DNA from 2 places in the Streptomyces sp. NPDC001668 genome. Region 1 is predicted to be linked to the other one. Evidence: riboswitches for the same ligand, from Rfam matches in the RefSeq annotation. Region 1 holds a riboswitch; the other holds the start of a gene.
What was found. Region 1 has a riboswitch for ZMP and ZTP ahead of ACFYZ8_RS16395 (bifunctional 5,10-methylenetetrahydrofolate dehydrogenase/5,10-methenyltetrahydrofolate cyclohydrolase). Riboswitches for the same ligand answer to the same signal wherever they lie in the genome.
Positions count from the first base shown of each region.

Region 2: linked by a shared signal. The riboswitch ahead of ACFYZ8_RS39985 (glycine hydroxymethyltransferase) and the one ahead of ACFYZ8_RS16395 (bifunctional 5,10-methylenetetrahydrofolate dehydrogenase/5,10-methenyltetrahydrofolate cyclohydrolase) in region 1 are both predicted to bind ZMP and ZTP.

Region 1 covers NZ_JBIAUQ010000004.1:678,456-690,282, reverse strand. Annotated here, with positions in the region: gene ACFYZ8_RS16440 (ABC transporter ATP-binding protein) at 1-545, shown strand, start outside; gene ACFYZ8_RS16435 (ABC transporter substrate-binding protein) at 597-1,625, shown strand; gene ACFYZ8_RS16430 (acetyl-CoA carboxylase biotin carboxylase subunit family protein) at 1,708-2,880, shown strand; gene ACFYZ8_RS16425 (IucA/IucC family protein) at 2,877-4,664, shown strand; gene ACFYZ8_RS16420 (MFS transporter) at 4,661-5,869, shown strand; gene ACFYZ8_RS16415 (IucA/IucC family protein) at 5,857-7,590, shown strand; gene ACFYZ8_RS16410 (type III PLP-dependent enzyme) at 7,587-8,828, shown strand; gene ACFYZ8_RS16405 (hypothetical protein) at 8,891-9,187, opposite strand; gene ACFYZ8_RS16400 (nuclear transport factor 2 family protein) at 9,362-9,724, shown strand; ZMP/ZTP riboswitch at 9,849-9,931, shown strand; gene ACFYZ8_RS16395 (bifunctional 5,10-methylenetetrahydrofolate dehydrogenase/5,10-methenyltetrahydrofolate cyclohydrolase) at 9,953-10,813, shown strand; gene ACFYZ8_RS16390 (glycosyltransferase) at 10,908-11,827, shown strand, end outside.
Region 2 covers NZ_JBIAUQ010000020.1:64,697-76,523, reverse strand. Annotated here, with positions in the region: gene ACFYZ8_RS40005 (decaprenylphospho-beta-D-erythro-pentofuranosid-2-ulose 2-reductase) at 1-390, shown strand, start outside; gene ACFYZ8_RS40000 (2'-5' RNA ligase family protein) at 440-1,024, opposite strand; gene trpS (tryptophan--tRNA ligase) at 1,212-2,225, opposite strand; gene ACFYZ8_RS39990 (hypothetical protein) at 2,616-3,260, shown strand; gene ACFYZ8_RS39985 (glycine hydroxymethyltransferase) at 3,299-4,750, opposite strand; ZMP/ZTP riboswitch at 4,792-4,881, opposite strand; gene ACFYZ8_RS39980 (LLM class flavin-dependent oxidoreductase) at 4,993-5,844, opposite strand; gene ACFYZ8_RS39975 (hypothetical protein) at 6,106-6,969, shown strand; gene ACFYZ8_RS39970 (antibiotic biosynthesis monooxygenase) at 7,113-7,691, shown strand; gene pabB (aminodeoxychorismate synthase component I) at 7,721-9,985, shown strand; gene ACFYZ8_RS39960 (AMP-binding protein) at 9,982-11,511, shown strand; gene ACFYZ8_RS39955 (class I adenylate-forming enzyme family protein) at 11,568-11,827, shown strand, end outside.

The sequences.
Region 1 (11,827 bases):
CCCCCGAGGCGATCACCGTCGAGGCACTCGTACGGCTGGGCCGGTATCCGCACCAGCGGTTGCTGAGTCCCTGGTCGGCGGCCGACCAGAAAGCCGTCGACGAGGCGCTGGAACGGACCGGCACCACCGCGCTGCGCGGCCAGCCGGTCGACCGGCTCTCCGGCGGTCAGCGCCAACGCGCCTGGATCGCGCTGGCGTTGGCGCAGGACACCGAGCTGCTCCTGCTCGACGAGCCCACCACCTTCCTCGACCTGCGGCACCAGCTCGACGTACTCGACCTGGTGGCCTCGCTGCACGCCGAGGCCGGCCGCACCGTGGTGATGGTGCTGCACGACCTCGGACAGGCCGCCCGGTACGCGGACCACATGGTGGTCCTCAAGGACGGCCGGCTGGCCGCCGCCGGTACCCCGTCCGACGTCCTGGACGCCGACCTCGTCAGGTCCGTGTTCGACGTGGAGTGCCGGGTGATTCCCGACCCGGAGACCGGCACCCCGCTGGTCGTCCCGAGAAGCAGTGCGGCACGGCGCCCGGCTGCCTCCGCCTGACCCGACCCCAGATCCCGAATCCCTGATCCCGACCAGAAGGACCCACCCCCCATGCCCAAGCGCTCTCCCCTGCCCGGAACCGGCGGCATCCGCCGTCTGGTGGCCGTGCTGCTCTCCGTCCTCCTCGGCACCGCCGTGCTGGCCGCCTGCGGCAGCGAGGACTCCTCCGACACCGCCACCTCGGCGAAGGCCGCCGCCGGCTCGTCCGGCTTCCCGCGCACGCTCAAGACCGTGATGGGCGAGGTGAAGATCCCGTCCCAGCCGAAGCGGGTCGTCGTGCTCGACACCGGTGAACTGGACGACGTCACCCTGCTCGGCATCGACCCGGTGGGCGCGGTCGCCCCGCACTTCAAGACCGAGGGCGGGTTCCCCACGTACCTGAAGGGTGAACTCGGCGGCACCGCGGACGTCGGCCCGCTGCTCGAGCCCAACCTGGAGAAGATCGCCTCGCTCAAGCCCGACCTGATCCTGTCGTCCAAGGTGCGCCACGAGGCGGTCTACGACAAGCTCAGCGCGATCGCCCCGACCGTCTTCACCGCGACCACCGGCGGGGTCTGGAAGCAGAACCTGAAGATCCACGCCGAGGCCCTCGGTCTGGAGAGGGAGGCCGCGGCGAAGCTCAAGGAGTACGAGACACAGGCCAAGGCGCTGGGCGAGGCCATCAGGAAGAAGGACGGCGGCACCATGCCGACCGCGTCCGTGGTCCGCTTCATCGCCGGTCCGACCCGTCTGTACCAGACGAACTCCTACAGCGGTGTCGTCCTCGGCGACATCGGCTTCGAGCGGCCGAAGTCCCAGGTCTCCGACGACCCCGAGGTCACGATGAAGGACGTCAGCCCCGAGCAGATCGACCAGGCCGACGCCGACCTGATCTTCGTCACCACCGCCGACACCCCGGACAAGACCCAGCAGAAGCAGGTCACCTCCAACCCGGTGTGGAAGTCCCTGAGGGCCGTCAAGGACGGCAAGGTCTTCGAGGTCCCGGACGAGACCTGGATGTCCGGCATCGGGGTCCAGGCCGCCGAGCAGATGCTCGCGGACGTGGCGAAGGCCACCGGTGTGGCCCTGCCGAAGGAGTAACTCCCGCTGACCGGGGCGGGCCTCGACCACGCGTGCGGCCCGCCCCGACCCCCCACCCACTAGCGGAAGTCGTCTCTCGACCATGCGTCTCTACCTGCTCGCCCTGAATCCGACCGACTCCGTCACCGAGGGCTTCCGGCCCGCGGCCGCCCGCCTGGGCCTGGACGTGACCGTCCTGACCGACCGGCCCGAAGCCCACCGCCGTACGTATCCGGAGGCCGAGGTCCTGGAGTGCGACGTCCGGGACTTCCGGGCCGTGATCACCCGGATCTCCACCCACCACCGCCCCGACGCCGTCTTCACCAACAGCGACCACCTCCAGACCCAGGCAGCCCTCGCCGCCGCCTACTTCGGACTGCCCGGAAAGGACTGGCGGGCCACCCTGCGCGCCAAGGACAAGGCGGAGATGCGCAGACATCTGGCCGCCGCGGGCGTGGACACCGTGTGGTCCACCGAGATCACCCGGCCGGTGGCGCTCGACGCCCCCTACCCCTGCGTCCTCAAGCCCCGCGAGGGCGTGGCCAGCGAGGACGTCGTGCTCGTCGACGGCCCGGAGGACCTCGTCACCCGCTCCAAGGAGATCCTCGACCGGCGCCCCGGCACCGTCCTCGTCGTCGAGGAGTACCTCCCCGGCGAGCTCCACACCCTGGAGACGCTCGGCGACGGCCAGGTCCGCCACGTCCTGGGCGGCTTCCACACCGAGCTGTCGCCGCCGCCGTACTTCATCGAGGAAAGCCTCGTCTTCGTCCCCGCCCACCCCGAGCCCGTCCAGGCACAGGTCCTCGCCCAACTCGACGCGCTTGGCGTGGGGTTCGGCGCCTGTCACACCGAGTTCGTGGTGCACGCGGGGCGGGCGCGGATCATCGAGGTCAACTACCGTGCCATCGGCGACCAGTGCGACCTGCTGCTGGCCCGGCTGCTGGACGTCCCGCTCTTCGAGCACATCCTGCGCACCCACCTCGGCGAGCCGCTCCCGGCCGACCTGGGCGTCCGCCGCGACGGCGCCGCCCGTCTGGAGTACCCGTGCGCCGACCGCGCCGGAACCCTCACCGAGGCGCCCGCCGCCACCGAACTCACCGTCGACGGCGTGCATCTGACGTACCGTCCGCTGCGGTCGACCGGCGAACGGCACGGCCTGTACCGCACCAACCGCGACTACCTCGGCGTCCTGCGGGCCACCGGCACCGACCAGCCCACGGTGGACCGGGTCTCGGCCCAGTTCCTGGCGGCACGGCGCTGGGAGATCCAGCCGTGACCGCGCCGACGAGACCGGACACCGGTACGGGCGAGGCGCCGGCCCCGGTACGGACGCACACCGGCGAGCGGGAGACGCCCACGCCGGACACCTGTGAGGCCGAACTCCTCACCCGCGTCCTCAGCGCCCTCCTGCGCGAGGACGTGGCCGGCCTGCGCACCCGCAGCGTCCTCACCCACCGTGCGGACGGCACCTGGCTGCGGCTCGCGGGCCCCGAGGGCAGGGCCCTGCTGCTGCCCGTCGCCGAGGACGGCTTCCAGTGCGAGTACGCCGCCCGGCTGCCGCTCCTCGTGCGCGAGCCGGAGGGCACCCGGCTGAGCTCCTGCGAGAGCGTGCTCGCCGCGCTGCGCGCACTCGCCGAGCCCGAGGACCGGGGCGGTTTCGACGCGTTCGCCGAGGAGTGCCGGCAGACGCTGGTGACGATGCGGCTGCACGCCGGGACACGGACGGAGATCGCCGGGCGACTCACCGCACGGTACGGCTCCGACCCCGCACGCTGGACGGGCCTCTCCGGCTCTCTCGCGTACGACACCCTCGCCGCCCGTACCGACCACCCCGTCTACCCGACGGCACGCGGCCGCTCCGGGCTCACCACGGAGCAACTGCGCTCCTACGCACCGGAGTTCCACCCTCGTTTCGCCCTGCGCTGGCTCGCCGTGCCACGCGAGGCGGTCACCCTGACGGGCCCGCTCCCGGAGTTCTGGCCGACCCCGGCAGAACTCGGGCTGCCCGAGACGCAGGGCACCCATGTCGCCCTCCCCGTCCACCCGCTGACCGTCGGCGCCCCGCTCGAAGAGGCTCTGCGGGCCACCGGCCTCACCGACAGCGCGCGGCTCGCCGAGCGGTCGTACCTGGACGTCGTGCCGACGCTGTCGATGCGTACGGTGGCCACCCTCGCGGACCCTGCCGTGCATCTCAAACTGCCCTTGGCCACCGCCACGTTGGGCCTGCGCAACAAGCGCACCATCAAGCCCGGCACCCTGGCCGACGGCGCGGCGGGACAGCGGCTCCTTGAGACGGCGGCGGCCCGTGAGCACCGGTTCCGGGCCGTGATCCTGCACGCCGACGAGACGACCTGGGCCCACGCGGGCCACGAACTCCTCGCCGTCCTGTGCCGCCGCTACCCGGCCGGTCTCGACGGGGCGGTCGTCGTGCCGCCGGCCGCACTGCTCGCCCCGGCACCGGACGGTCGGCTGATCGTCGACCACCTGGCCGACCGGTTCTTCGACGGCGATCCGCTCGCCCTGCTGGACGCCTTCCTCACGCTGCTCTTCGACTGGCAGACCACCCTGTTCGGGCTGGGCATCGCGCTGGAGTCGCACCAGCAGAACATCTCGCTGGTCCTGCGCCCCCGGAGCCTGAGGCTGCTGTTCAAGGACAACGACGGGCCGCGCATCAACACCGAGCGCCTCGCGGCCGCACTGCCCGGCCCCTGGGGCTTCGACGACGCGCGCACCTTCACCGCGCAGGACGGCCCGGTCGCCGACCTGTTCACCACCATCACCGTCCATCTGTGCGCGGGAGCCTTCGCGTTCGGGCTCACGCCGCACCGCGAAAGGCTGCTCTCCCTCGTCCGCGACCGGCTGACGCAGGCCGTGGACCGGCTCGGCGGGGACGCGGGCGAGGTCCTGCGGGCCCGGGTCCTCAAGGCTCCGCGGCTGCCGGTGAAGGCGATGGTCTCGGCCGGGACGCTGCTGTCCAAGGAGCGCACGGGCGCCGCCGACATCAACAAGCACTACACGACCGGCCCCAACTACCTGCTGCGGCAAAGGAGTACGGCATGAGCGGCGCCGCACTGCGCATCCCCCGCCCGGTGTTCGGCCGCGGCCAGGTGCACGCCGTGGCGGGCTGCTACTTCGTCGCGTCCTTCGCCGCACTCGGGCTGCCGCCGTATCTCACCGAGATCCTCCCGGAGCTGGGCGACCGGCACGCCCGCTGGGCGGGTGTGCTGTATGTCGTCCCGACGGTGTTCGGCGCGCTGTTCGCCCCGCTGTGGGGGCGGCTCGCCGACCGCTTCGGCCGCAAACGGCTGCTGCTGCGGGCCCAGTTGGGGCTGACCCTGTCCTTCCTGCTCGCCGGCTGGGCGAACTCGCTGGTCACCTTCACGCTGGCGCTGATCCTCCAGGGCATCCTGGGCGGCACCTTCGCCGCGTCCAACGGCTATCTCGGCGCCGCCCTCGAAGGGCCCGCCCTGTCCAGGGCGCTCACCCTCATGCAGGGCAGCGCCCGGGCCGCGCTGGTGTGCGCGCCGATCGTGGTGGGCTCACTGTCCGGCTGGCTGTCGCCGCACCGCCAGTACGCCCTGCTCGCCGTACTCCCGCTCACGGCCGCCCTGTTGCTGGCGGCCCTGCCCGAACCGGCGCCCTCCCGGGCGCCGGCGAGCAGACCCGAGCCGGTGACCGGGACTCGGCCCTCGGTGTCCCTGAAGACGCTGTACACCCTGGAGTTCGCGTTCGTGTTCTCCACCGTCGTCTCCTTCCCCTACCTCATCGCCTTCGTGGACGAACGGCTGCCCGGCACCTCCCCGCTGCTGTCCGGCACCCTGTTCGCCCTGCCCCACCTGGTCTATCTGGTGTCGGCACTCGCCGTGCACTCCGCCTTCCGGGACCGGCCGCGCACCGGGATCACCCTCGGCTTCGCCTGTATCGCGCTCGGTCTCGCCGGTCACGGGCCGGCCGGTTCGCCGGCCGCCCTGATCGGCTTGCGGCTGCTGCTCGGCGCGGGCCTCACGCTCGGGCTGGTGTGTCTGCAGGTGCTGGCCGCCGAGTGCGTGCAGGGCCGTGCACCGGGCGGGCTGTTCGGTTCGCTGGAGTTCTTCTCCAAGGCCGGCGCGGTCGCCGCCGGCGTGGCCGCGGCCGCGGGCAGCGCCCGCTTCGGCCCGGCCGCCCCCGTGCTGACGGGCAGCGCCGCCGCCACCGTCACCGCCCTCGCGACCCTGCTTCCCCCACTGAACCGCCGTATCCGCTGGAGCCGTCGATGCCCTCGCTGACCCGCCCGGAGACTCCGTCCGCGGGCACTCCCCGCCCGCTTCGCCCACCCGCGACCACCCTGCCCACTCCCGACGACGCGGTCGCCCACACCCTCCTCAACTGCCTGCTGCGCGAGGTGTCAGGACCCGAACACCAGACCGTGGTCGCCGACGGCCATCTGCTGGTGCGGCTCCCCCGCCGTGGAGTCCTGCTGCGCGTCGCCCTGCGCCGCACCTCACTCCTCGGCTCCCACCGCTTCACCGGCCCGGTGAGCGAACAGCGGGACTCCGGCTGGTCGGAGCTCGGCTGGCGGCGGCTCGCCGAGTACACGCACGACGAACTGTCCCTGCGCACGGGGGTGCGCAACGAGGAGTTCCTGGAGCAGATCGCCTCCAGCCACCAGGCGATCTCCACCTCCCTGGCCACCAGGGGCGAGGCCGCCCGGGACGCCTACCTCGCCTCGGAGCAGTCCCTGCTCCTCGGCCACCGATTCCACCCCACGCCCAAGGCCCGCACCGGTGATCCGCGGTCCTGGGCGGCGTACGCCCCGGAGGCCGGCGCGTCCTTCCCACTGCGGCATCTCGCGGTCCGCGCCCACCTGATCGCCGAGGAATCGGCGGCCCCCTGGGCCACGGCCGTACTGGACGGACAGCGCGCGGACGTACCCGAGGGCTACCGGCTGCTGCCCGTCCACCCCTGGCAGTACGAGTCGCTCCGCACGCACCCGGCACTGTGTGCGGCGCTCGACCGCCGTGACGTGATCGACCTCGGTCCGGGCGGGCGGCCCTTCGCCGCCACCGCGTCGGTGCGCACCCTGTACGACGGCGAGACCTTCCTGAAGTTCAGCCTGAATGTGCGGATCACCAACTGCCTGCGCAAGAACAGCAGTTACGAGCTCTCCGGCGCGGTCGCCCTCACCCGGGCCCTGGCCCCCGCGCTCACCGGTCTCGCCGAGAACTTCCCCGGCAGCGCGGTCCTGCGTGAGCCCGCCTACCGCACCCTCGCCCTGCCGGGACCGGACGGCAGCCCGGACCGCGCCCTGTTCGAGGGCTTCGGCGTCATCGTGCGCGAAGGCCTGCCCCGGCGGCTCGCACCGGCGACCACCGCCCTGCTGGCGGCCGCGGTCGCCGACGAGTACCCGACCGGCCCCGCCCACATCTCCCACCTCCTCGGCGGCACGGACCCCCTCACCTGGTGGTCGGCCTACCTCGGCCTGCTCGTGCCGCCCGTCCTGGCCGCCTTCTTCGACCACGGACTCGTCCTCGAACCGCATCTCCAGAACGTCCTCGTCGGCCTGGACGCCGACGGCATGCCCGCCCAGGTGCTCTTCCGCGACCTGGAGGGCTCCAAGCTGCTCCCCGAACATCACGAGGACACCCTCGCCGCACTGCCGCCCGAGGTCGCGGGCCCGCTGACGTACGACGCCGAGCGCGGCTGGGACCGGGTCGTGTACTGCCTGCTGGTCAACCATGTCGCCGAACTGCTCGCCGCTCTCGCCGATCTGCACCCGCACAAGGAGGCCGAGCTGTGGGCCCGGGTGCGGGACACCCTTCAGGCGTACGCCGACCGGCACGGCTGCCCGCCCCGGCTGGCCGCCCTGCTCGCCGGTGTGCCGCTGCCCGCCAAGGCCAACCTGCTCACCCGCTGGGAGCGCAAGGCCGACCGTGAGGCCGGTTATGTCAGGCTGCCGTCCCCGCTGGCCGAGGACATCCTGCGCGACCGGACGGGGAGCGACCGATGACCGACCTCACCGACCACGTCCGCTCCCTCGACTCCACCGGCCTCCCGTCCTACGTGTACGACCTGGCGGCCCTTCGGACGCACGCGGCCGCCGTACGGCAGGCGCTGCCGGAACGGGTCGAGATGTACTACGCCGCCAAAGCCAACCCGGAGCCGGAGATCCTCGCCGCCCTCGCGCCGTACGTCGAGGGGTACGAGGTCTCCTCGGGCGGTGAACTCGCCCATGTGGCCAAGGCGGTGCCGGGCCGGCCGCTCGCCTTCGGCGGCCCGGGCAAGACGCCGGACGAGATCACGATAGCCCTGGAACGCGGCGTCGAGCGGTTCCACGTCGAGAGCGCCCACGAGCTGCGGATGCTGGCCGAGTTGGCGCGGCGCGTGGCACCGGGGCGCCGGGTGGGCGTGCTGCCACGCGTCAATCTCCCGGTTCCCGACGGGTCGTTGGAGGGGGGTTCGCTGGCGATGGGCGGCCGCCCGACGCCCTTCGGACTGGACCCCGCCCGGGCGCGCGAGGTCGTGGTGGCCCTCACGGACGGCACCTACCCGCACCTCGAACTGCGGGGCGTGCACGCGCACTTGGCCAGTGGCCTGGAGGCGGCTGAACAGTTGGGGGTGGCCCGGGCCGTCGTCTCCTGGGCCACCGGACTGGGCGTGCCGCTCACCGAGGTGAACGTCGGCGGCGGCATGGGCGTCGACTACGCCGACCCGGAGCGCCGCTTCGACTGGGCGGCGTACGGCGACGGGCTGGCCCGGCTGACCGAGGCGCACCCGGGGCTGACGTTGCGGATCGAGCCGGGGCGGGCGCTGACGGCGTACTGCGGCTGGTACGTGACCGAGGTGCTGGACGTGAAGCGGAGTCACGGTGAGGAGTTCGCCGTCGTCCGCGGCGGCACCCACCATCTGCGGACCCCGGCCGCCAAGGGCCACGACCAGCCCTTCTCGGTGCTGGCGGTGGACGACTGGCCGCATCCCTGGCCGCGGCCCGCCACCACCGGCGAGCCCGGCGGGACGGGGGCAGCCCCCCACGGGACAGGGGCCGCCCCGGTCCAGGCCGGGGGAAGCGTCACCCTGGCCGGACAGCTGTGCACGCCGAAGGACGTGCTGGCCCGCCGGGTGCCCGCGCCCGGGCTGCGGGCGGGTGACCGGGTGCTGTTCGCGCTGGCGGGAGCCTACGCGTGGAACATCTCGCACCATGACTTCCTGATGCATCCGCGGCCCGGCTTCCACTTCCTGAACGCCTGAGCGGACACACGTCGAGGGCCGCCCGGTGATCCGGGCGGCCCTCGGTGTCCGTGCGGGGGGTCTCAGCCGCCGATGCCCGGCAGCAGGCCGGTGACGGGGGCGACGAGGCCGGTGACCTGGTCCAGCTTGTTCAGGTCGTTGAGCTGGTTGAGGCCCGCCAGCTGCCGGGAGACCGGCGGGATCTCGTCCTTGTGCTCCGCGGGGATGTCGCTCACCGCGAGCGAGTCGATCACGGCGATCGGGTTGAGCTGCCCGGCGTCCGGGGCGGCCGCGTCGGCCGCGTTCGCGAGGGGTGCGGTGAGACCGGTGACGCCGACGGCGAGACCGACGGCGGCGACGATACGTCGAGTTGAGATCATGTTTCCAGCAACGCGGTCGGGGCCCTCGCGGACACGGCCGCCCCGTGCCCCTCACTCGTCAGGCGGAGCGCGCGGCCTGCGCTTGCCGTGGCCGCCGGGTCGGAGGAGTCTCGAAGAAACAGGCCCTGCGCGGCCCGCTCCCCCTCGGGCCGCGCGCCCTCGAAGGAGGTCACCATGGGCACCATGGCAAGCTCCGGCTTCCCCACCGATACCCTCCGCAGCGGCATCGAAGGAAACTCCGCGGCTCTTCTGTCGCTCTACGCGGACGACGCCGAGATACGCGTCGTGGACCGCAACACCCAGCCCAGCCACCCCATGGTGCTGCACGGCAGGGACGAGATCAGCGCGATGCTCGAGGACGTCTACAGCCGCGACATGACGCACAAGCTGGAACAGTGCGTCGTCGACGGCGACCACGCCGCCTTCAGCGAGTCCTGCCTGTACTCCGACGGGGTACGCGTCCTCTCCGAGTCGATGCTGACGCTCCGGGACGGCAAGATCGTCGAACAGACCATCATCCAGGCCTGGGACGAGTAGCGGGAAGAGAGCCGAAGGTCCAGATCACGCCGCGGCCGACCTGGACCTTTCCGGCGCGGGCGCCGACACGGTGAGCGCCGGGAGCCGGCCGGCGCAGAGCGCCGTAACGGGTCGGTTAGTCTGATGTCCGGACCGTGACTGGCGCTGAGGTGGAGCACCACCGGGGAGCGGTCCGCGGACTCGATGCCGTGCGCCTGGGCGATTTCCCGATCGGCTCAGGAGTGGATCATGTCTCAGGCACGGCTCATGGACGGCACCGCGCTCGCGCAGCGCATCGTCGAGAAGACCGCCGAGCGGGCCGCCGGCCTCACCGCGCGCACCGGACGGGCGCCCTGTCTCGCGACGGTCCTGGTCGGCGCGGACCCCGCCTCCGTCACCTACGTCCGGATGAAGCGCAACCGCTGCCGCAGGGCCGGCATCGAGTCGCGGCACGTGGAGCTGCCCGCGGCCACGACCACCGAGGAACTCGTCGGCACCCTGCGGGAGTTGTCGGCCGACCCCACCGTGCACGGCATCCTGCTCCAGCACCCGACGGGCCCGCACATCGACGAGCGGGCGGCGTTCGAGGCGATCGCGCCGGAGAAGGACGTCGACGGGGTCACCTTCGCCTCCTTCGCGACGATGAGTTTCGGCCTGCCGGGCTTCGTGTCGTGCACGCCCGGCGGGATCATGCGGCTGCTCGACGCGTACGACGTGGACCCGGCCGGAAAGCGGGCCGTGGTCGTGGGCCGCAGCGCGATCCTCGGCAAGCCGGCCGGCATGCTGCTGCTCGCCCGGGACGCCACGGTGACCTACTGCCACTCCCGTACGGCGGATCTGTCGGCGGCGGTACGGGAGGCGGACATCGTGGTCGCAGCGGTGGGCCGGCCCCGCCTCGTCCGGGGCCAGGACATCAAGCCCGGCGCGGTCGTGATCGACGCCGGGTACAACGAGGGCAACGTCGGTGACGTCGACTTCGACTCCGCGGTGGAGCGGGCCGCGCTGATCACGCCGGTGCCGGGCGGGGTGGGTCCGATGACCATCGCGACGCTGCTGGAGCAGACGGTGACGGCGGCCGCCCGGCAGATTGGGTCCGGCGTCCCCTCCTGATCGGATCTGCCGGGCGGAACTGGCCGATGTCAGCGGTTCGTTCGCGTGGGACGGGGCGTCCGGCGCCATACTGTCGGTCGTGCGGGTGGCGATCATGACAGCGGGTTCCCGAGGCGACGTGGCCCCGTTCACGGGACTGGGCCACGGTCTGGCGCGGGCCGGACACGAGGTCACCCTGGTGACCCACGGCCGTTTCGAGCCGCTCGCGGCGCGGGCCGGCCTCGGCTTCCACGCCCTGCCGGTCGACCCCCGGGCCGAGCTGGAGTCCTCGCGCGGACGGGCCCTGCACCGCAGCACGACCGGCGTGGGCAAGCTGGCGCGGGTGGTCGCGATGGCGCGGGCGCTGGCCGTGGAGATGGCCGACGACCTGGTGGCCGCCGCCCGGGTGAGCGACGCGTTGCTCCTGTCCGGGTCGGTGGCCCCGCTGGGTCACGCCATCGCCGAGGGGCTGCGCCTGCCCAGCCTGGGTCTCAACCTGCAACCCCTCGCGGCCACAAGGGAGTTCGCCCCGCCCATGCTGGGCGTCGGTTCCTGGGGCCCGCTGGGCAACCGGGTCGCCGGGCTCGGCCTGAATCTGGCGGTGGAGCAGGTCTTCGCCGCGGCCCTGCCGGCGGTCCGGTCCCGGCTGGGCCTGCCCCGGACGGGCTCGGCCGCGGCACTGCGCACCCGCGAACGGCAGGGCTGGCCGGTGCTGCACGGCTTCAGCCCACGGGTGGTCGCCCGGCCCCGCGACTGGCGGCGCGGGCTCGATGTGGCGGGCTACTGGTGGCCGTACGACGGCGGCACACCGCTCCCCGAGGAGCTGCGGGCGTTCATCGAGGCCGGCCCCGCTCCGGTCTTCGTGGGCCTGGGCAGTGCGACCGTGCCCGATCCCGCGCGGATCAGCGCCGAGATCGTACGGGCCCTGCGCCGGGCCGGGCTGCGCGGTGTGATCCAGCGCGGCTGGGCGGGCCTGGCGGCGACCGGTGACGACATGCTGACCGTCGACGAGGTGCCGCACTCCGCGCTCTTCCC
Region 2 (11,827 bases), on a different contig from region 1:
GCCGGCCTGGTGTCCGCGCGCGCGTTGCAGGCCCAGGGGCACGGCTCGCTCGTCGTGCTCTCCTCCGTCGCCGCGGAGCGGGCCCGCCGCGACACCTTCATCTACGGCTCCAGCAAGGCCGGCCTCGACGTCTTCGCCCAGGGTCTGGGCGACGCACTCCACGGCACGGGCGTGCACGTCATGGTCGTACGCCCCGGGTTCGTGCGGTCGAGGACGACGGCCGGTCCGGAGCGAGGGCCCCTCACGACCACCCCGGAGGCCGTGGCGACGGCGATCGAGCTGGGGCTGCGGCGCCGTTCGGAGACGGTGTGGGTACCGGGGGTGCTTCGGGTGGTGATGTCGGCGGTGCGGCATCTGCCGCGGGCGGTGCTCCGCCGCCTGCCGGTGTGACGACAGGTATGGGCTGGTGGAACTGCCGTCACAGCGGCTGTATCGGGAGTTACAGCTGGCTCGTGGGCAGGGAGCCGCGCTCCACGTGGCCGGCCTGGGGCGGCACGACCGACCCCCCGAAGGTGAACTCGCGCAGCTTGCGCCACACCCCGTCGGCGCCCTGCTCGTAGAGCGCGAAGCCGGTGCACGGCCACTCGGCCTCGAAGTCGGCCAGCTCCTCGAAGGCGCGGTCCATGGCCGCCTCGTCGATGCCGTGGGCCACCGTGACGTGCGGGTGGTACGGGAACTGGAGTTCCCGCGCGACCGGCCCCGAGGCGTCACGGACCTGCTTCTGGAGCCAGGTGCAGGCCTCGGCGCCCTGGGCGACCTGGACGAACACGACCGGTGACAGCGGCCGGAAGGTGCCGGTGCCGGCCAGCTTCATCGGGAACGGCCGGCCCGCGGCGGCGACCTCGGTGAGGTGCGCCTCGATGGCGGTCAGCGCGGTGTCCGCGACTTCTGTGGGCGGCAGCAGGGTGACATGGGTGGGGATGCCGTGAGCCGCGGCGTCGCCGAAGCCCGCGCGCCGCTCCTGGAGCAGGCTGCCGTGAGGCTCCGGGACCGCGATCGACACACCGATCGTTACGGTCCCCACGTCGTCTCCTGTTCGTCCCTGTCGTCCTGTCGGATTCGTTCCCAGCCGTCCGGCTATCGACTGTACGGCCACGGCTGTGCTGTGGGCAGGCGCAGGCATAGTGATGTGCAGCGCTCTGCCCGGTGGTGCTGGTGTGCGGTGGTACGCCCGGTGCCCGGCGGCCGGTGCCGACGGGCTGTCCCGGCGATCAGTGTTTGGCGGGCAGGAAACCCACCTTCTCGTACGTCTGCGAGAGGGTCTCGGCGGCGACCGCGCGGGCCTTCTCGGCGCCCTTGGCCAGGAGCGAGTCCAGCGTCTCCGGGTCGTCCAGGTACTGCTGGGTGCGCTCCCGGAACGGCGTCACGAACTCGACGACGACCTCGGCGAGGTCCGTCTTGAGCGCGCCGTAGAGCTTGCCCTCGTACTGCCGCTCCAGCTCGGGGATGCCGGTGCCGGTCAGGGTCGAGTAGATGGTGAGGAGGTTGCTGACGCCCGGCTTGTTCTCGGCGTCGTAGCGGATGACGGTGTCGGTGTCCGTGACCGCGCTCTTGACCTTCTTGGCGGTGGCCTTCGGCTCGTCGAGGAGGTTGATGAGGCCCTTCGGCGTGGACGCCGACTTGCTCATCTTGATCGACGGGTCCTGGAGGTCGTAGATCTTCGCCGTCTCCTTGAGGATGTACGGCTTCGGGATCGTGAAGGTCTCGCCGAAGCGGCCGTTGAAGCGGGTGGCGAGGTCGCGGGTCAGCTCGACGTGCTGACGCTGGTCCTCGCCCACCGGGACCTCGTTGGCCTGGTAGAGCAGGATGTCCGCGACCTGGAGGATCGGGTACGTGAACAGGCCGACGCTCGCGCTGTCGGCGCCCTGCCGGGCGGACTTGTCCTTGAACTGGGTCATGCGGGAGGCCTCGCCGAAGCCGGTGAGGCAGTTCATGACCCAGGCGAGCTGGGCGTGCTCGGGGACGTGGCTCTGGACGAAGAGCGTGCAGCGCTCGGGGTCGAGACCCGCGGCGAGGAGCTGGGCGGCGGCCAGGCGGGTGTTGGCCGTGAGCTCCTTCGGGTCCTGCGGAACCGTGATCGCGTGCAGGTCGACGACCATGTAGAACGCGTCGTGGGACTCCTGGAGGGCCACCCACTGGCGCACGGCGCCGAGGTAGTTGCCGAGGTGGAACGAGCCTGCGGTGGGCTGGATTCCGGAGAGCACGCGGGGACGATCAGAGGCCATGCCCACCATTCTCTCAGGTGTGGGGGGCCGATCCGGAACCGGTCGGAAACAGATGTGCCACGGGTGGGAACCGATTCGGTCCGGGCGGTGCACCCATCGTGTGAGGACGCGGGAGGGGGGCCGGCAGCGGACCGCCGGGCCGACGGCCCTTGGATCAGTGCCCGCGAAGTGGGAAACCCGGCGTGCCGCCCGGTGTACCAGAAGTGACACGCGGCTCGCGGACGGGCGCTGGGATTTACGCGATGTGTGACGAAAGGACGTGCTCGCGAGCTTGAGGAAGCGAGGCTGAGTCGATCGAGGGGGATGGCAGTGCGGAACAGACTCGGAGAACCGCGGCCCGGGCCGCGCAGGGCGCTCGCGGCACTCGCGCCATTGGCCGCGGTGGTGACCGTGCTCACCGCACCCGCGGCCGACGCGGCGACACCGCCGACGCGGGAGGCGGGCCTGGACAGGCCTGACCTGGCGATGGTCGTCACCGGCGGCTCCGGCCGCACGCGGGCCGTGCGTGCCGACGAACCGTACTTCACTCGCCTGTGGCAGCTCCTGGAGCCGACGTACACCGCCACCGAGCGGGTCTCGGACGCCTGGGAGAAGGGCCGGTATCCGGCGGTGCGGTTCACCGTGCTGTGGGGGCTGACCGGGGTCGGCGGCCGGCCTCGGACGGATTCGGCGCCGGGTGGTGATGTGGCGATGGCGCGCCAGGACCAGCTGTTCCTGGCGGGGGACGGCACACCGTGGGTGCGCTCGGATCCGGCGCCGGAGCGGGAGGACGACGACATCCGTTGGCACCGGGCTCCGCGGGCGGTCTTCGATCAGTTGGACCGGGTGGGCCTCGCGGGCGGTGCCGGGGAGGGGCAGGACGAGGGTTCCAAGGGTGCGGCGGGCCCGGAGCGCGGTGTGTGGTGGGCGGTGCCGGGGCTGGTCGTGGGCTTCGCGGCCGGAGTCGGTGGCACGCGTCTGATACGCCGCGCGGCGGCCGGGCCGGGAGCCGGGCCGCCGCGGGAGGAGCCACGCCAGGAACTCATCGATCTCTAGGAGTCACCGGTCTGTGACAACTCAAGAGAGGACGTGGGTCAGCCGAGGTCGATCTCCGGGTAGAGCGGGAAGCCGGCCACGAGGTCGGTGGCCCGGCGGGAGATCTCGTCCGCGACCTTCGGGTCCAGGATGTGCTGGGCCTTGGAGGGGGCGCCCGACTTGGTGGTGCCCGGCTCCGTGGTGGTGAGGACGCGGTCGATGAGACCGGCGACCTCGTCCATCTCGGCGGTGCCGAGACCACGGGTGGTCAGGGCGGGGGTGCCGATGCGGATGCCGGAGGTGTACCAGGCGCCGTTGGGGTCGGCCGGGATGGCGTTGCGGTTGGTGACGATGCCCGACTCGAGCAGGGCGGCCTCGGCCTGGCGGCCGGTGAGGCCGTAGGAGGAGGCCACGTCGATCAGGTTGAGGTGGTTGTCGGTGCCGCCGGTGACCAGGGTGGCGCCGCGGCGCATCAGGCCCTCGGCCAGGGCGCGGGAGTTGTCGACGATCCGCTGGGCGTAGTCCTGGAAGGAGGGCTGCCTGGCCTCGGCCAGGGCGACGGCCTTGGCGGCCATGACGTGCGGGAGCGGGCCGCCGAGGACCATCGGGCAGCCGCGGTCGACCTGGTCCTTGAGGGAGTCGTCGCACAGCACCATGCCGCCGCGCGGGCCGCGCAGGGACTTGTGGGTGGTCGTGGTGACGATCTGGGCGTGCGGGACCGGGTCGAAGTCGCCGGTGAGGACCTTGCCGGCGACGAGACCGGCGAAGTGGGCCATGTCGACCATGAGCGTGGCGCCGACCTCGTCGGCGATCTCGCGCATGATCCGGAAGTTCACCAGGCGGGGGTAGGCCGAGTAGCCGGCGACGATGATCAGCGGCTTGAACTCGCGGGCCGAGGCGCGCAGGGCGTCGTAGTCGACGAGGCCGGTGGCGGGGTCGGTGCCGTAGGAGCGCTGGTCGAACATCTTGCCGGAGATGTTCGGGCGGAAGCCGTGGGTGAGGTGGCCGCCGGCGTCCAGGGACATGCCGAGCATGCGCTGGTTGCCGAAGGCCTGGCGGAGCTCGGCCCAGTCGGCGTCGGAGAGGTCGTTGACCTGGCGGACGCCGGCCTTCTCCAGCGCGGGGACCTCGATGCGCTGGGCGAGGACGGACCAGAAGGCGACGAGGTTGGCGTCGATGCCGGAGTGCGGCTGGACATAGGCGTGGCGGGCGCCGAAGAGCTCCTTGGCGTGCTCGGCGGCCAGGGACTCGACGGTGTCGACGTTGCGGCAGCCGGCGTAGAAGCGGCGGCCGACCGTGCCCTCGGCGTACTTGTCGCTGAACCAGTTGCCCATCGCGAGGAGGGTGGCCGGGGAGGCGTAGTTCTCGGAGGCGATCAGCTTGAGCATCTCGCGCTGGTCGTGGACCTCCTGGCCGATGGCGTCGGCGACGCGCGGCTCGACGGCGCGGATCACGTCGAGGGCGGCGCGGAAGGCCGTGGACTCGGTGGACAGGGGCTGCTGCTCTGACATGGCGGCCTCCGGGCTGCGTGGCTTGAAGCGGTCACGGATCACGGTTCGGCCCAGGCGCACGGCACTTGGTCACTCACAGGCCGCTCCCCGATGGTCCGTCCCATCCCAGCGCGCCAGTCACGGCCTGTCGGCCAGCCTACCGGCCGCGTCGAAGGGCACCTGTGCGGCGTCCACCATGCGAGCGACGGCTTCGAGGCCGGGCCGGGGTCTCCGGGCCCCGAAGCCGTGGCGTGCGGTGGACGTCAGAACAGCGTGTCGGCGAGGCGGTCGATCTGGTCGGGGTCCGAGGCCCAGCAGTAGAGCATCACCTCGTCGGCGCCGATGCCGACGTAGGCGTCGACGGCCTCGCGGATCTGCCGAGCGGTGGTGAGAAGGCCGGCCTCCATGTACTCGACGTGGCCGCTGAAGGCGTAGTAGTCGCGGAGGTTGCGGCGGGCGACTTCCAGGGTGGTGTCCGGGCCCAGAGCGATGTTCGCCTGCGCGACCAGGCGGGGGCGGCCGGGGCGGTCGTGTTTCTGCCAGGACGCTTCGGCGGCGCGGAACAGGTCGGACATGAAGGAGGGCGGCAGAGCGGCGCCGAGGAAGCCGTCGCCGAAGCGGCCGACGCGGTCCAGGGCGGCGGGGGCGAAGCCGCCGAACAGGACCTCGGGGCCGCCGGGGGTGGTGGGGGCGGGGCCGATGGGGCCGACGCCTTCGCCGTAGGGCTCGCCGGACCAGGCGCGGCGCAGCAGGGTCAGCTGTTCGTCGAGGCGGCGGCCCCGGCGGTGGAGGTCGACACCGGCGGCCAGGCAGTCGTCCTCGCGGCCTCCGACGCCGATGCCGAGTGTGAAGCGGCCGCCGGAGAGGCGGTCGAGGGTCGCGGTCTGCTTGGCGAGGAGGGCGGTGCTGTGCAGGGGCGCGATCAGCACCTCGGTCTGGACACGGATGCGGGAGGTGGCGCCGGCCAGGGTCGCCAGGGTGACGAGGGGCTCGGGGTTGTCGTAGACGAGCCGGTCGAGCAGGCCGAGGGTGCTGAAGGGGCCCGCGTCGGCGCGCCGGGCCCAGGTGAGCAGCTGGGCGGGGTCGTCGATGGGAAGGCCGAGGCCGATGTTCACGAGAGAGTCCTCCGGAGGGCGTACAGGATCCGCCGGTCGGCCGGATCCGGTGCCGCCCCTCCGTGGTGCCACGCGCTGTGCGTGGACCTGCTCCCGTTCTGCGGCGATGGTTCCAGAGAGCGTGTGCGTCAGAGTGGGCCGACGGTAACGCGGTGGGACGAGGAGCGGCAACGCGTTTTCACCGGGCTCGCGGATCGGGGAGCCCGACCGGGGGCAGCCGCGCCTGTCCCCCTCCCCTAAGGTCACTTCGTGCTCTTTGGAATGGTGTGCGCTCTCGGTGCCGCGGTCTGCTTCGGAACGGCCACCGTGCTGCAGGCGATGGCGGCGCGGACGGCGGACGCGGGCGGCGGTGACGGCGCGGGGACGGCGTTCGCGGTGACGCTGTTCCTGCGGGCGGTCAGGCAGTGGCGGTATCTGGCGGGGCTGGCCCTGGACGGGGTCGGGTTCCTGTTGCAGATCGCGGCGCTGCGGTCGGTCCCGATCTACGCGGTCGGCGCGGCGCTCGCGTCGAGTCTCGCGGTGACCGCGGTGGTGTCGGCTCGGCTGCTGCGGGTTCGGCTGAGCGGCGGCGAGTGGGGCGCGGTCGGGGTGGTGTGCGCGGGGATGGCGCTGCTGGGGATCGCGTCCGGCACGGAGGGCGACCAAGGCGGTCCCGCGGCCTTGGCGTACGCGATGCTCGCAACGGCCCTGACCGTGCTGGCGCTCGCGCTGCTGGGTGGGCGGCTGCCGGAGCGGGGGCGGGCGCTGGCGCTCGGACTGGGGGCGGGTTTCGGGTTCGGGGTGGTCGAGGTGGCGGTGCGGCTGATCGACTCGCTCGCGCCGTCCGCACTGGTGGCCGATCCGGCGACGTACGCGCTTCTCGTCGGCGGTGCCGCGGCCTTTCTGTCGCTGACCTCGGCGCTGCGGCAGGGGTCGGTGACGACGGCGACCGCCGGGATGGTGATCGGGGAGACGATCGGGCCCGCGCTGGTGGGCGTGGTGTGGCTCGGGGACCGTACCCGGGAGGGGCTGGCGTGGGCCGCGGTGCTGGGTTTCGCGGTGGCCGTCGTGGGGGCGTTGGCGCTGGCCAGGTTCGGAGAGGCCCCGGCGAATAGCGCTCCGCAATCTCCCGCCCGAATTCCGTGAGGGCCGGGCGAGTTGCTTTCGGAACAACTCGGCAGAGTGAGTCATGGCGACCGAAAGGCCGATAAAGAGTCACGATCCGGACACCCGAAAAGACTCTCGTTGAATATTTGAACGTACGGTGAAGGTCTTGCGTATACGACGGGGTGAGCAGTAATCCCGTCACCGTCACCGTGGCCTTTCACGTGGTGCCGGGCCGTGAGGCCGACTTCCATTCGTGGGGGTGGGCCATGCTGGCCGCGAGTTCGCAGCAGCCGGGCTTCCTGGGGGGTGGCGTTCTTGTCGACCGAGAGGCGGAGTGGCATGTGGTCTATCGCTTCGTCAGCGAGGGAGCGGCTCGGGCCTGGGAGGATTCGGCCGCCCGGACCCAGTGGGACGCCCGGGCGGTGGGCTTCGCCCGGGAGACGGAGCGCAGGAGTGTGCGGGGCTCCAAGATGTGGTTCGAGTCCCAGACCGCCACACCGAAAGCGCCCGTGCCGCCGGCGAAATGGAAACTGTGGTTCGTGAACATGAGCGCGGTTTTTCCGCCGGTGCTCCTGTTCAATCTGATTGTTCTTCCTTATCTCGGCGGACTCAATCCGCTGGTCCGCACACTGCTGTTGTGCCTGTGTGTGACGGCTCTCGTCACCTGGATTCTCATGCCTCGGCTCCAGCGTTTCTTCAGGAAATGGCTGTATCCGCCGCTTCAGGCCCTTCGCGGACGGCACAAAAGACGGACCGCATAGGTCCGGAACGAACTGAGGGAGGTGGGCGGGTGAAGACCCTGCTCATCGACAATTACGACTCGTACACGTACAACCTGTTCCAGCTGGTCGCCGAGGTCAACGGTGAGGAACCGGTCGTCGTCCTGAACGACGAGGTCGGCGGTCTTTCCGAGCTCGGGGAATACCTCGGGCGGTTCGACAATGTCGTGATCTCGCCCGGACCCGGGCACCCGGCCGCCTCACGTGACTTCGGACTGAGCGGCGCCGTGCTCGCCGAGTCGTCGATCCCCGTGCTGGGCGTCTGTCTGGGGCACCAGGGCATCGCGCTCGGGGAAGGGGGCCGGGTGGAGCCCGCCCCGGAGCCGCGGCACGGACATCTGTCCGTGGTCCGGCACGACGGGCGGGACCTGTTCCGGGGGCTGCCGCAGGACTTCACCGCGGTCCGCTACCACTCCCTGGCCGTGCCCGAGCCGCTTCCGCCGACGCTGGAGCCAACCGCCTGGGCCGAGGACGGTGTCCTGATGGGGCTCAGGCATCGCAGCCGGCCGGTGTGGGGTGTGCAGTTCCATCCGGAGTCCGTGCTCACCGAGTACGGCCACCGCATGCTGGTCAACTTCCGCAACCTCACGGCGGAACGGGCCCGCAGACCGCGCACGAAGAACACCGCCGTGCCCCCGCCCGAGGCGGTCGTCCCCCGGCCCTCGCGGATCGTCCCGCGGCCCCGGCAGGCCGCTCCCGCGTATCGGCTGCACACGCGTCGCATAGCCGGCGCGGTCGACACGGAGGCCGCCTTCACCCGGATGTACGCGGCGTCGCGGCGGGCGTTCTGGCTGGACAGCGCGCTGGTCGAGGAGGGGCGTGCACGGTTCTCGTTCTTCGGGGACGACAGCGGTCCGCTCGCGGAGTTCGTCCGCTACGACGTCGAGAGCGGCCGGTGCGAGATCGAGCGGGCCGGGCGGCCGACGCGGAAGGTCGCGGCGAGCGTGTTCGACTATCTCGGGCGGCAGTTGACGAGCCGCCGGGTGGACGGCGCCGGACTGCCCTTCGACTTCACCGGCGGCTATGTCGGGTACTTCGGCTACGAGACGAAGGCCGACTGCGGGTCACCGAACCGGCACACCTCCGATGTCCCGGACGCCTGCTGGCTGTTCGCCGACCGGCTGATCGCCGTGGACCATCTGAGGAGGTTCACCTACGCGGTCTGCCTGGCCGAGGACACCCCGCAGGCCGCGCGGGAGGCCGAGGACTGGCTGGAGAGCGCGCTGGCCCAGCTGACCTTCGTCGCCACCGAGCCGGACCGGGCGGCGGCACCGGCTCTGTCGGCGCCCGGCACACCCGGCGCGGCCACCACACCCACCGGCCCCGCCACGGAGACCGGCGCCGGTCTCGAGGCCGCCGAGCCCTGGCTGGCGCGGGACCGGGCGGGCTATCTCGCCGACATCGAGGCCTGTGGACGTGAGCTGCGCGCGGGCACCAGTTACGAGGTCTGTCTGACGAACGCGGCCCGGTTACCCGCCCCGCCGGACGCGTACGAGTTCTACCGGGTGCTGCGCCGGGTCAACCCGGCCCCCTACGCGGCGTTCCTGAGGTTCGGGGAGGTCGACGTGGCCGGTTCCTCGCCCGAGCGGTTCCTGCGGATCACCCCGGACGGGGTCGCCGAGGCCCGGCCCATCAAGGGCACCGCGCCGCGCGGGGCCGGGCCGGAGGAGGACGCCCGGCTGCGGGACGCGCTGGCGGCCGACGCCAAGACGCGCGCCGAGAACCTGATGATCGTCGACCTGCTCCGCAACGACCTGGGCAAGGTGTGCCGGACCGGGTCGGTGCGGGTGACCCGGCTGATGGCCACGGAGACGTACGCGACCGTGCACCAGCTCGTGTCCACCGTGGAGGGGCGGCTGCGGGAGGGGATCGACGCGGTGAAGTGCGTGCGGGCGTGTTTCCCCGGCGGCTCGATGACCGGGGCGCCGAAGCTGCGCACGATGGAGATCATCGACTCCCTGGAGACCGAGGCCCGTGGGGTCTACTCCGGCGCCCTGGGTTATCTCGGGTGCGGTGGGGGCGCGGATCTCAGCATCGTGATCCGTACGGCGGTGTTCGCCGACGGGCTGATGCAGCTGGGTGCCGGGGGCGCCATCGTCCTCGACTCCGATCCGGTCGCCGAGTACGACGAGATGCTGCTGAAGACCGCGGCCCAGATGACAGCCCTGCACCTGCACACCGCGGAGCGGACGGCGGAGCAGCGGCGGCACACGGCGGTCCGCGCGGATGCCCGCGGCGGACATCCGGCCACGGCCACCGAGGAGACCGTCCGATGACGACTGCGCAGTCCGTGCTGTCCCCGGCCGGTTTCGACGCCGCCCCCGGCAACCTCGCCGCCCAGCTCGCCGATCTCGCCGAGCGGCGCGGCTGGGTGGACCGGCCCGCCTTCCACCAGGGCCACCGGGCCTGGACCCACGGTGAGGTGCACGCGCTCGCGGCCCGGGCGGCCACCGTGCTCGCCGGTCACGGCGTCGGGGCGGGTGACCGGGTGGTGCTGGCGTTGCCGGACGGGATCGCCTGGGTGGCGGCCTTCCTCGCCGTCGCGCGTCTCGGAGCGGTCGCCGTCCTCGTCAACCCGGAGCTCCCCGCGGCGGACCACGCGTTCATGGCCGCGGACGCCGAAGCCGCGCTGTGTGTGACGGGGCCGGGTCTCGAGGACCGGTTCGCCGGGCGGCCCCGGCTCGGCGCCGACCAGCTGCTGGCGCTCACCGCCTCCGCCGGGCCGGCGCCCGCCCACCCGGTCGACGCGCACACGCCGTTGTACGTCCAGTACACGTCGGGCACCACGGGCCGTCCCAAGGGGGTCGTGCACACGCACGGCGACCCGAAGGCGTACCACGACCTGATCGGGCGGCGGCTGCTCAGGGTGACCGCGGACGACGTGACGCTCTCGGTGTCGAGGCTGTACTTCGCCTACGGCTTCGGGAACGCGTTCGTCTTCCCGCTGTTCTCCGGTTCCTCCGCCGTCCTGGTGGACCGGCGCCCGACCCCGGCGGCCGTGGACGAGCTGGTGGTCCGGCACCGGGTGACACTGCTGTACTCGGTCCCGTCGGCGTACGCCGCGCTGGTGGCCGACCGGGGCAGCGGGCACGAGGGGTGCTTCGCCTCGGTACGGGCCGCGGTGTCGGCCGGTGAGGGGCTTCCGGAGGAGCTGGGCAGGCGGGTCGAGGACCTGCTCGGCGCGCCGGTGCTTGAGCAGATCGGCTCCACCGAGGCCGGTCACGCCTTCTGCGCCAACAGCTTCGACCACCACCACCCGGGCACCGTGGGCCGCCCCGTGCCGGGCTTCGAGGTGGAGCTGCGCGACCGCGCGGGCCACCCGGTCCCGGACGGCACGGAGGGCGAACTGTGGGTGCGTGGCCCCACGGTGACGCCCGGCTATCTCAACCGGCCCGAGGAGACCGGGCGCACCCTGGTCCGCGGCTGGCTGGCCACCCGTGACCGGGCGGTCCGCGAACCCGACGGCACCTTCCGGCACCTGGGCCGCGCCGACGACATGGAGATGGTCGGCGGCATCACCGTCTCGCCGCTGGAGGTGGAGGCCGTACTGCGCACCCACCCGGCGGTGCGGGAGGTCGCCGTCGTGGCCGTCACCGACGGGCGGGGGGTGAGCCGGCTGCGGGCCTTCGTGGTGCCCGTCGCCCCGGCCCCGGACGGGAGCCTCCAGGAGGACCTGCTCCGGCTGGCCCGCGCGGAGCTGGCCGCCTTCAAGGTGCCCAGAAGCGTGAGCCTCGTCCCCTCGCTCCCCCGCACCCCCACCGGCAAGCTCCGCCGGCATCTGGTCCGCCGGGGCGCCTGGTGACCCCATCGAGAGCACCGCACAAGCAGCGTAGAGGCACCGCAGAGAGGAACGGCCCCATGCAAGAACAGCAACCCCCCTTCGCCGACCGGGGGTTCTACCTGGGCCCGGTGTTCCGCCGGGCGGCCGACCGGCACGGTGCCGTCTTCGTCACCCTGGACCGGCCGCTGGACACCCACCCCGCCCTCGGTGTCGATCTGACCTACCCGGCGCTGGCGGAGGTCGTCGAGGAGCTGTCCGGACGCCTCTGGGAGGCAGGCGTGCGGCCCTCGGAGCAGGTGGTCGTGCACAAGTCGGACAACGTCGACATCGTGCTGCT